Regions from separate parts of the Streptomyces sp. AM 4-1-1 genome, predicted to be linked through region 3. Evidence: riboswitches for the same ligand, from Rfam matches in the RefSeq annotation. Region 3 holds a riboswitch; each other region holds the start of a gene.
The links. Region 3 has a riboswitch for cobalamin ahead of metE (5-methyltetrahydropteroyltriglutamate--homocysteine S-methyltransferase). Riboswitches for the same ligand answer to the same signal wherever they lie in the genome.

Region 1 (3,203 bases), 1.6 Mb from region 3:
CGACGACCCGGTCGAGGAAGGTCACGGCGGTACGCACGGTGGCGTCCAGCCGCTCCCAGTCGATCGTCCCGTCCGCCACGAACGCGCCGAGGTTGACCGAACCGAGGTTGCAGACGGCCGTCTCGCCGTCGTCCGTCACCTCCAGGATCTCGGTGCAGAGGTTGGACGAGTGCACCACGCGGCCCGGTTCGGCCGTCTGGTTCGCGGTCCGGTTGGACGCGTCCTTGAACGTCATCCAGCCCTGTCCGGTCTGCGCGAGGGTGCGCATCATGCGGCCGTACAGCTCGCGGGCCGGGATCGTCCTGCGGGCCAGCCCCTTGGCCTCGGCGGCCCGGTACGCGGCGTCGAACGCGTCGCCCCACAGGTCGACCAGCTCGGGCACGTCGGCGGGCGAGAACAGCGACCAGGTGCCGTCCGCGTCGACCCGGCGCATGAACTCGTCCGGAATCCAGTGCGCCAGGTTCAGGTTGTGCGTGCGCCGCTGGTCCTCGCCCGTGTTGTCGCGCAGTTCGAGGAACTCCTCGATGTCCGCGTGCCAGGTCTCCAGGTAGACGGCGGCGGCGCCCTTGCGCCGGCCGCCCTGGTTGACCGCGGCGACCGAGGCGTCGAGGGTCTTGAGGAACGGCACGATGCCGTTGGAGTGCCCGTTGGTGCCCCGGATCAGCGAACCGCGGGCGCGGACGCGGGAGTACGAGAGACCGATACCGCCCGCGTGCTTGGAGAGCCGGGCCACCTGGTGGTAGCGGTCGTAGATCGAGTCCAGCTCGTCCAGCGGCGAGTCCAGCAGATAGCAGGACGACATCTGCGGGTGCCGGGTCCCGGAGTTGAACAGCGTCGGCGAGGACGGCAGGTAGTCGAGCCGGCTCATCAGCCGGTACAGCGCGGCGACCTCGTCCAGCGCCCGGGTCCCCGCGGCCGAGTCGAGCGTGGCCTCCTCGGCGAGCCCGGAGGCCACGCGCAGCATGAAGTGCTGCGGGGTCTCGATGACCTGACGGGTGAGCGGGTGACGCAGCAGGTAGCGGCTGTGCAGCGTCCGCAGCCCGAAGTAACCGAACCGGTCGTCCGCGCCCTCGGCGAGCGCCTGCCCGACCAGGGCGTCCAGGGCGTCCGCGTGGAAGGCGGCGAACTCGGCCGTACGGTCCCCGATCAGACCCTCGCGGTGACCGACGGCGACCGAGGCGGAGAACGAGACCGCACCCTGACCGGCCGCCTCGTCCGCGATGCTGCGGGACAGGAGGCGGGCGGCGAGCCGGGAGTAGGCCGGGTCCTCGGAGATCAGACCGGCGGCGGCCTCGGTGGCCAGACCGCGCAGCTCCGCCGCGTCCGACCGGGCGCTGCGGCCCCGCAGCGCGGCGGCGGCGACGCGGCCGGGGTCGGTGTCCGGAAGGTCGGCGGTGAGGTCGGTCAGGAGCCGCAGCAGTACGGTTCCGGGCCCGTCGCCCTCAGGTCCGTCGGTCTGGATCTCCGCGACTGAAGCCGGATCGGCTGGCGCGATGGTCACGTGGTGCTCTCCCTCGCTCGGCTCGGGGCCGCGGTGGGGAGGCGGGGGCCGGCAGGGGGGTGCCCGGGACGGGCAGCACTCCGTACGGCGTCCACCGGCCCTCCGCGAGGCCCGGACGTATCGGCAATCCGGTTCGGTCGAGCCGGATGCGCTGACGGCAGGTCCTCGGACTTCACGGGTGCGCGAAAGCACACCGATCACACCGTTGCGGGACAGTTCCGGATTCGCACCGGATTCCCCTACGACGACAGCGAGCACGAGCATACATGTGGGGGCCGCTCCATGAAGCGGCCCCCACATGTTGTGTCGCGGTCACTCGAACGCCGGGCAAGGAGGGAGGCGGCGGGAGGACGGGAACGGGCTCCCGCCACGCCTTCGCGGGCCGCTGGGGCCCGTGCGGCGGGTCCGGTGGCCCGGCGGGGTCAGTGACCGCCGGGGGCGCCCGCGGTGGCCGGAGGAAGGACCTCCTGGACGCCGGGGTCACCCGCGTCCGCGGTGTAGTCGGCGGCGGACGTCTCGTCGGTGCCGGCCGGTGCCTTGACCGCGTTCAGGACGAGGGTCAGGACCAGCGTCACCACGACGTTCAGCACGAAGGCCGTCAGCCCGATGTAACCGATCTCACCCAGCCCGGGAATCTCCTTCGACGATCCGCCGAAGTGCTTCTGGGTCGGGCTCGCGACACCGTACGCGGCGAGTGTGCCGTACGCCATGCCGACCGCCCAGCCCGCGAGCAGCGCCCAGCGGTGGAACCAGCGGGTGAACAGGCCGCCGACCAGGGCGGGCATCGTCTGGAGTATCCAGATCCCGCCCAGCAGCTGGAAGTTGATCGCCACCGTCTTGTCCATGCCCAGGACGAAGACCAGCGCGCCCACCTTCACCAGCAGCGATACGAGCTTGGAGACCCGGGTCTCCTGCTCCGGGGTCGCGTCCGGTTTCAGGAAGTCCTTGTAGATGTTGCGGGTGAAGAGGTTCGCCGCGGCGATCGACATGATCGCGGCGGGCACCAGGGCGCCGATGCCGATCGCGGCGAAGGCCACGCCCGCGAACCAGTCGGGGAACATGTTCTCGAAGAGCTGGGGGATCGCCAGCTGTCCGTTGTCCACCTTGATCCCCGCGGCGATCGCCATGAAGCCGAGCAGCGCGAGCAGCCCCAGCATCAGCGAGTACAGCGGCAGGATCGTGGTGTTGCGGCGGATCACGTCACGGCTGCGGCTGGAGAGCGTCGCGGTGATCGAGTGCGGATACATGAACAGCGCGAGCGCGGAGCCCAGGGCCAGGGTGGCGTACCCCCACTGCCCGGCCTCGCCGGGGACGAGCGCCCCGCGCGGGGCGCCGGTCGCCGGATTCTTCCGCGCGAACGCCTCGCCCGCCTTGGCGAAGATGTCGTCGAAGCCGCCGAGCCTGATCGGGATGTAGATGATCGCCACCAGGATGACGATGTAGATCAGTCCGTCCTTGACGAACGCGATCAGCGCGGGTGCGCGCAGCCCCGAGGAGTAGGTGTACGCGGCGAGCACCGCGAACGCGATCAGCAGCGGCAGGTCCTTGACGAACCAGTGGGTGTTCTCGCCGCCGCCGACGCCCATGACGTCGAGCACCGCCTGGATGCCGACCAGTTGCAGCGCGATGTACGGCATCGTGGCGAGGATGCCGGTGACGGCGACGGCCAGTGAGAGCCCCTTGGAGCCGAAGCGTCCGCGGA
Region 2 (3,203 bases), 6.5 Mb from region 3:
CTCGGCCGCGGCGATCTCCGCGAGATGCCGGTCGGGGTCCAGGCGTGGGTACCCACCGGGCACCTGGGCGTTCACGATCCATCGCCGGGGGCCGAGTCCGCCGCCGAGCACGGCGCTGCCGCACACCCGCCAGCCGGGTCCCAGCCGCCACACGAGGTGGTGCAGACCGACGCCGCCCTCGTGCCGCCCCAGCAGCTCGCCGCGCCGCTGGGGCGGGAAGGTCCGTACGTCGGTGATGGCGCACTCCCTGGGCACGGGTTCGGGCAACGGCCCGCCGATCATATGGGGCGCACCGGACCCGTTCCCAGGCCGGGCCGGTGACCGTCGCTGCCCGCGCCCACGGCCCCGTCACCATCCCCTCGCTTCACTCGAACGGCCTAGTGCGGGTGGCGGCGGCCGCAGGCGCGCGGTGGTGGGCCGTGATGGGCGTCCCCGCACCTGGCGGGTCCGCCGGAGGCCGTCCTCCGGTGCCCGGCGGTTGCACGGTCCTACGGGGTGAGGCGCGATGGAAGTCGGGCGCGCCTCCCCTGGGGGACTCACCCACAGGACGCGCTCGGGCGAGGAGGAATCGGTCATGGGTGCCGCTGACGGTTTCACGGATTCCGGAGAGCTCGACGGCCTGACGGTCTACGACAGTGACGGGGAGAAGATCGGAAATGTGGGGCGGGTGTACGTCGACGACGACACCGGCAAGCCGGACTGGATCACGGTCAAGACCGGTCTGTTCGGCATGAAGGAGAGCTTCGTACCGCTCTCCGGGGCCCGGCGGTCGGGTTCCGACCTGCACATCTCGCATCCCAAGGACCGCGTCAAGGACGCCCCGAGGGTCGACGCGGACGCGCATCTGTCCGTCTCGGAGGAGGAAGAGCTCTACCGGCACTACGGACTGACCCGGAACCGCACGACGAAGCTCGGCGACCGGTCCGGCACCGGCACCGGGACGCCCGACGCGTCCCGCGCGGGTGTTCTGGGTGCCGCGGGCGCCGGAGCGGGCGCCGGAGCGGCGGGTACCGCGCGTACCGCCGGTGATCCGGCCGGTACGGGCAAGCACCGGAACGCGGACGCGTCCGCCATGTCCCGTCCGATGGCGGGGGCGGGAGCGGAGCGGTCGGCTCCCGGCATGGGCGGCAAGGAGGAGGTCATCCGGTCCGAGGAGCAGCTGCGCGTCGGCACGGAGGAGTACGAGAGCGGCAAGGCGCATCTGCGCAAGTACGTGGTGACCGAGAACGTCACCAGGACGGTGCCCGTGAGCCATGAAGAGGTGCGGATGGTCCGTGAACCTCTGCGGGGCGACGAGAAGTCGACCCGGGCGTCGGACATCGGCGAGCAGGACGTGGAGGTCACGCTGCACGCGGAGCGTGCCACGGTCCGCAAGGAGGCCGTGCCGGTGGAACGGGTGCGTCTGGAGACCGACCGGGTCACCGAACAGAAGGAGGTCTCCGCCGAGGTCCGCAAGGAGCAGGTCGACTACGCGGACGGCTCGGAGAAGGGCGGCAAGGACGCGGGCGGCGAGTTCGGCCGCGGTCGTCGCCGCTGACCCTCCGCATCGGCGGGGACAGTCACACACACCGGGTGAGGGGCGGGCCGCAGGGTCCGCCCCTCACCCCGTGGGCCGGTGCCGGGGTGTTCGCCGCCCCGGCACCGGCCCGTGCGCGGGCGCCGGGGCGGCCTCTCAGGTCCGCCGCGTGGCCCCGCCCGGGCAGGAAGCGCACCGAGGGCCGGGCGTCCAACCGGTCCGGGGGACCGCCGCGGTCACGCGGTGGACGTCCGCGATGGGTTCCGCGGTGATCACCTCGTGCGGGGACACCGCCCGCGACGACCCGGCCCTGTTCCGTGACGACGATCCGCTCGCAGAACACCGCCGGGAGACTGTTGGGGTCGTGCGGCGCGACGACGGCAGTTCCCCGGCGTCCCACGGCTCGTGCGCGGAGCCTGGTGTCCGTGTGCCGTGTCCGGTCCCGGGCGCGGCCGCCGGCGGGTCTTCGGACTCGGGTTCACACGGAGGAGGCGCCTTCCCGGGAACCCGTGGGCGTCCCAGTGGCCTTGGCCCCGCCCGTCCCCTGACCGCTGCGCGTCAGCTCCGGACTCGCACCGGATTTCCTGACCCCCGCATGGGGCTTCACCAGCATTTAGCGAACTGTCACGCGGTCGATGACCGCCCGGCGGGGGTGTGCGCGGGGGCAGTACGCCAGGCCGGTGGCCCGGCGTTCCGCCCCCGTTCCGTGGCCCGTCGACCCGGTTCAGGGACGCTGGAGCGCCAGTACGGCGTTGTGTCCGCCGAATCCGAAGGAGTGGCTGACGGCCCGTCCGACGGGTTGCCTCAGCGGTTGTTTGGTGACGCAGTTGAGGTCGAACTCGGGCGCGGGCGCGTCGAGGTTCGCGATCGGTGGTACGACGCCGTGCTGAAGGGTGAGGATGGTCAGCCCGGCCTCGATCGCGCCCGCCGCCCCCATGCAGTGGCCGAGCACGCCCTTGGGGGCGGTGACGGGCGGCCGGTGCGGGTAGACCCGGCTGATGAGGGCGGCCTCGGTCGCGTCGTTCATCGGGGTCGCGGTCCCGTGGGCGTTGACGTGCTCGACGTCCTCCGGCCGCCACCCCGCGTCACGCAGCGCCGACTCGACCGCGGCCTGGGCGACGGCGCCCGAGGGAAGCGGGCTGGTCGGGTGGTGGGCGTCGGTGGTGGCGCCCGTACCGGCGAGCAGCGCGCGGGGGGCCGCGCCCCGGGCGCGCGCGTCGTCGGCCCGTTCCAGCACCATGATGGCGGCGCCCTCACCCATGACCAGTCCGCGGCGGTCGGCGGCGAACGGGCGGCACAGCCCGGCCGGGTCGCCGTCCGCGGGAGCGGCGGCGCCGGAGCGGGCGAGGCCCGTCATGGCGACCGGGTAGATGATCGACTCGGTGGCCCCGGCGACCGCGATGTCGCACTGGCCGGTGACCAGCAGGTCGCGGGCGACGGACAGCGCGGTGACGCCGGACGAGCACGCGGTGCACGGCGCCAGGCTGGGGCCGGTGGCCCGCATGTCGATGGCGATCTCCGCCGCGGGCATGTTGGGGATGGTGAGCAGGATGCCCGACGGTGAGGTGGCGCTCGGGCCGCGCCGGTCGAGGGTGACGGCCTGCGCGGTGAGTCCGGCCGAGCCGCCGCTGCTGGTGCCGACGACCACCGCGACCCGGGTGCCGTCCCAGTCGGCGGGGTCGAGTCC
Region 3 (3,203 bases):
CGATCGGGCGGCGCAGCGAGTGCACGTCGATGCCCGTACCGGCGTTGTCGGTGAACTCCCCCTTCAGCAGGTGCGGGATGCCGGCGGCGAACTCCACGACGTCGAGGCCGCGGGCGATGTCGCCGTGGGCGTCGGCGACCGTCTTGCCGTGTTCCGCGGAGAGGAGCCGGGCGAGCGAGTCGCGTTCGGCGTCGACGAGTTGGAGGAAGCGCAGCAGGACGCGGGCGCGGCGCTGCGGGTTCCACTCGCCCCATTCCTTCTGGGCCTCGGCGGCGTCGGTGATCGCCGCCTCCGTCTCGGCGCGGTCGGCCAGCGGGACGCGGGCCTGTACCCGGCCGGTGTTGGGGTCGTACACGTCGCCGTGGGCGCCGGACGTTCCGGCGACGTGCTTGCCGCCGATGAAGTGGGTGAGTTCTCGGACCATGGGAGCCTGCTCTCGTCAGGGTGTGATCCGGGGATGGCACGGCGGACCCGCGGCGCGCGCTGTGGGGCGCGCCGTCGGCCGCTTCGTGGACGCAGGGGCGAAGTGGCCGTCAGGGCGTGGGAATTGCGGCTCTGCGGGCGTGCTCGCCTGGGCCGGGAACATGGACCGGTGCCATGCGTGTCTGCTCCATCCTCGTGGAAAACACGGAACACCCCGCGGCCGGTATCCTGACTCCCGGATCGGCGCGCGTCCTCCTGCCTTCCCGACATCTCGCTCGTCAGTGGCGTTTCCTGCGAGGACGTGCTCCCCGGTCACAGTGGCGGGACCGCGCCGGAATCGCACCGGCTTCCCTGCACCGCGGGCCTTGGCCACGAACATATAGTTGGACGTCCTAGTAAGTCCACCCCACCCGCCGCGGACCGGCCGGGCGGGGACATCGGTTGTCTCATTTCGGCGTCCGGCATGCGGGCAGAGGTGTTCGGGGCGGGTGCGAGCGCCTAGGGTGGCGGTGCAGCTGGTTCGCCCCGTCCGCCAGACGGGATGCGTCGTAAGAGGGAACCCGGTGGGAATCCGGGACTGCCCCGCAGCGGTGAGTGGGAACGACCGCCGTCATCGAGCACTGGGCCCGTACGGGACCTGGGAAGCGACGGCCGCTAGGTGTCCGCCCTCGGGCGGACGTGCCCACGAGTCCGAAGACCTGCCACTGCCCGCGCACGGCCTCGTGCGCGGTGATTCCGGTGACCTCGAGGGCGGGTCGGCGCACACACGGACGGGCATGCTCGGGCGACATCGAGCCGCGGCCCGTCGGTTCCGTCACCCCTTCGCGCCCTCGTCCCGTCCCGGGTCGACCCAGGCACATACTCGCGAAGGAGAGTTCCGTGACCAGCAAGCCCGCAGCCGCGGCGGCACGAGCGACCGTGTACGGCTACCCCCGACAGGGCCAGAACCGCGAACTGAAGAAGGCCGTCGAGGGGTACTGGAAGGGCCGCGTCACCGCGACCGCCCTCCGGGACACCGCCGCCGAACTGCGCGGTGCCCATTGGCGGCAGCTCGCCGCCGACGGCGCCGACGAGGTGCCCACCGGCGACTTCTCGTACTACGACCACGTGCTGGACACCAGTGTCATGGTCGGCGCGGTGCCGGCCCGGCACCGGGACGCGGTCGACTCGGACGCGCTGGACGGCTACTTCGCGATGGCCCGCGGCACCCAGGACGTGGCGCCGCTGGAGATGACCAAGTGGTTCGACACCAACTACCACTACCTGGTGCCCGAGCTGGGCCCCGACACCGTGTTCACCGCCGACTCCACCAAGCAGGTCGCCGAGCTGCGGGAAGCACTCGCCCTCGGCCTCACCGCGCGCCCGGTGCTGGTCGGCCCGGTCACCTATCTGCTCCTGTCGAAGCCCGCGCCCGGTGTCGCGGCCGACTTCGAACCGCTGACCCTGCTGGACCGGCTGCTGCCCGTGTACGCCGAGGTCCTGGCCGATCTCCGGTCGGCGGGCGCCGAGTGGACGCAGATCGACGAGCCGGCCCTGGTCCAGGACCGCACCCCGGCCGAGCTGAACGCGGCCTCCCGCGCCTACAACGCGCTGGGCACGCTCACCGACCGGCCCAAGCTGCTGGTCGCCTCGTACTTCGACCGGCTCGGCGAAGCGCTCCCGGTGCTCGCCAAGTCGCCGGTCGAGGGCCTCGCCCTCGACTTCACCGGACCGGCCGCCGCCAACCTCGACGACCTCGCCGCCGCGGGCGGTCTGCCCGGCAAGCGGCTCGTCGCGGGCGTCGTCAACGGCCGCAACATCTGGATCAACGACCACCAGCAGTCGCTGGCGACGCTCGGCACCCTTCTCGGTCTCGCCGACCGGGTCGACGTCGCCGCCTCCTGCTCGCTGCTGCACGTCCCGCTGGACGCCACCGCCGAGCACGACATCGATCCGCAGATCGCCCGCTGGCTGGCCTTCGCCCGGCAGAAGACCGCCGAGATCGCCGTGCTGGCCCGCGGCCTGACGCACGGTACGGACTCCATCAAGGCCGAACTCGCCGCCAACCGGGCCGACCTGGCGTCCCGGGAGAGCTCCGCCCTCACCCACGACCCGGCGGTGCGCGCCCGCACCTGCGCCGTCACCGACGCCGACGGCCGCCGCTCGCAGCCGTACCCCGAGCGCGCCGTCGCCCAGCGCGCCCACCTCGGACTGCCGCTGCTGCCCACCACCACCATCGGTTCGTTCCCGCAGACGACCGAACTGCGCACCGCCCGCGCCGATCTGCGCGCCGGGCGCATCGACCACACCGGGTACGAGGCACGCATCGAGGCCGAGATCCGGGACGTGCTCTCCTTCCAGGAGAAGGCGGGCATCGACGTCCTGGTGCACGGCGAGCCCGAACGCAACGACATGGTGCAGTACTTCGCCGAGCAGCTGACCGGATACCTCGCCACCCAGCACGGCTGGGTCCAGTCGTACGGCACCCGCTACGTCCGGCCGCCGGTCCTGGCCGGTGACATCTCCCGCCCCGCACCGATGACGGTGCGCTGGACGGCGTACGCCCAGTCGCTCACCGACCGCCCGGTCAAGGGCATGCTCACCGGTCCGGTCACCATGCTCGCCTGGTCCTTCGTCCGCGACGACCAGCCGCTCGGGGAGACCGCCCGGCAGGTCGCCCTGGCACTGCGCGACGAGGTCGACGACCTGGAGGCGAACGGCACTTCGGTCATCCAGGTCGACGAACCCGCGCTGCGCGAGACCCTGCCGCTGCGCGCCGCCGACCACGCCGAGTACCTGGC

Region 1: it holds a riboswitch for cobalamin, as region 3 does, so the genes downstream of both, PZB75_RS21920 (ribonucleoside-diphosphate reductase subunit alpha) here and metE (5-methyltetrahydropteroyltriglutamate--homocysteine S-methyltransferase) in region 3, are expected to answer to the same signal.
Region 2: it holds a riboswitch for cobalamin, as region 3 does, so the genes downstream of both, PZB75_RS01165 (ABC transporter ATP-binding protein) here and metE (5-methyltetrahydropteroyltriglutamate--homocysteine S-methyltransferase) in region 3, are expected to answer to the same signal.

What each region holds. Positions count from the first base shown of each region.
Region 1 is NZ_CP119145.1:5,136,828-5,140,030, forward strand. Features, by position in the region: gene PZB75_RS21920 (ribonucleoside-diphosphate reductase subunit alpha) at 1-1,495, opposite strand, end outside; cobalamin riboswitch at 1,640-1,782, opposite strand; gene PZB75_RS21925 (sodium:solute symporter family protein) at 1,924-3,203, opposite strand, start outside.
Region 2 is NZ_CP119145.1:245,697-248,899, forward strand. Features, by position in the region: gene PZB75_RS01155 (adenosylcobinamide amidohydrolase) at 1-282, opposite strand, end outside; gene PZB75_RS01160 (PRC and DUF2382 domain-containing protein) at 575-1,537, shown strand; partial or broken gene PZB75_RS01165 (ABC transporter ATP-binding protein) at 1,692-1,901, opposite strand; cobalamin riboswitch at 1,956-2,142, opposite strand; gene PZB75_RS01170 (beta-ketoacyl-[acyl-carrier-protein] synthase family protein) at 2,241-3,203, opposite strand, start outside.
Region 3 is NZ_CP119145.1:6,748,217-6,751,419, reverse strand. Features, by position in the region: gene PZB75_RS28680 (CoA-acylating methylmalonate-semialdehyde dehydrogenase) at 1-424, opposite strand, end outside; cobalamin riboswitch at 624-812, opposite strand; cobalamin riboswitch at 940-1,127, shown strand; gene metE (5-methyltetrahydropteroyltriglutamate--homocysteine S-methyltransferase) at 1,303-3,203, shown strand, end outside.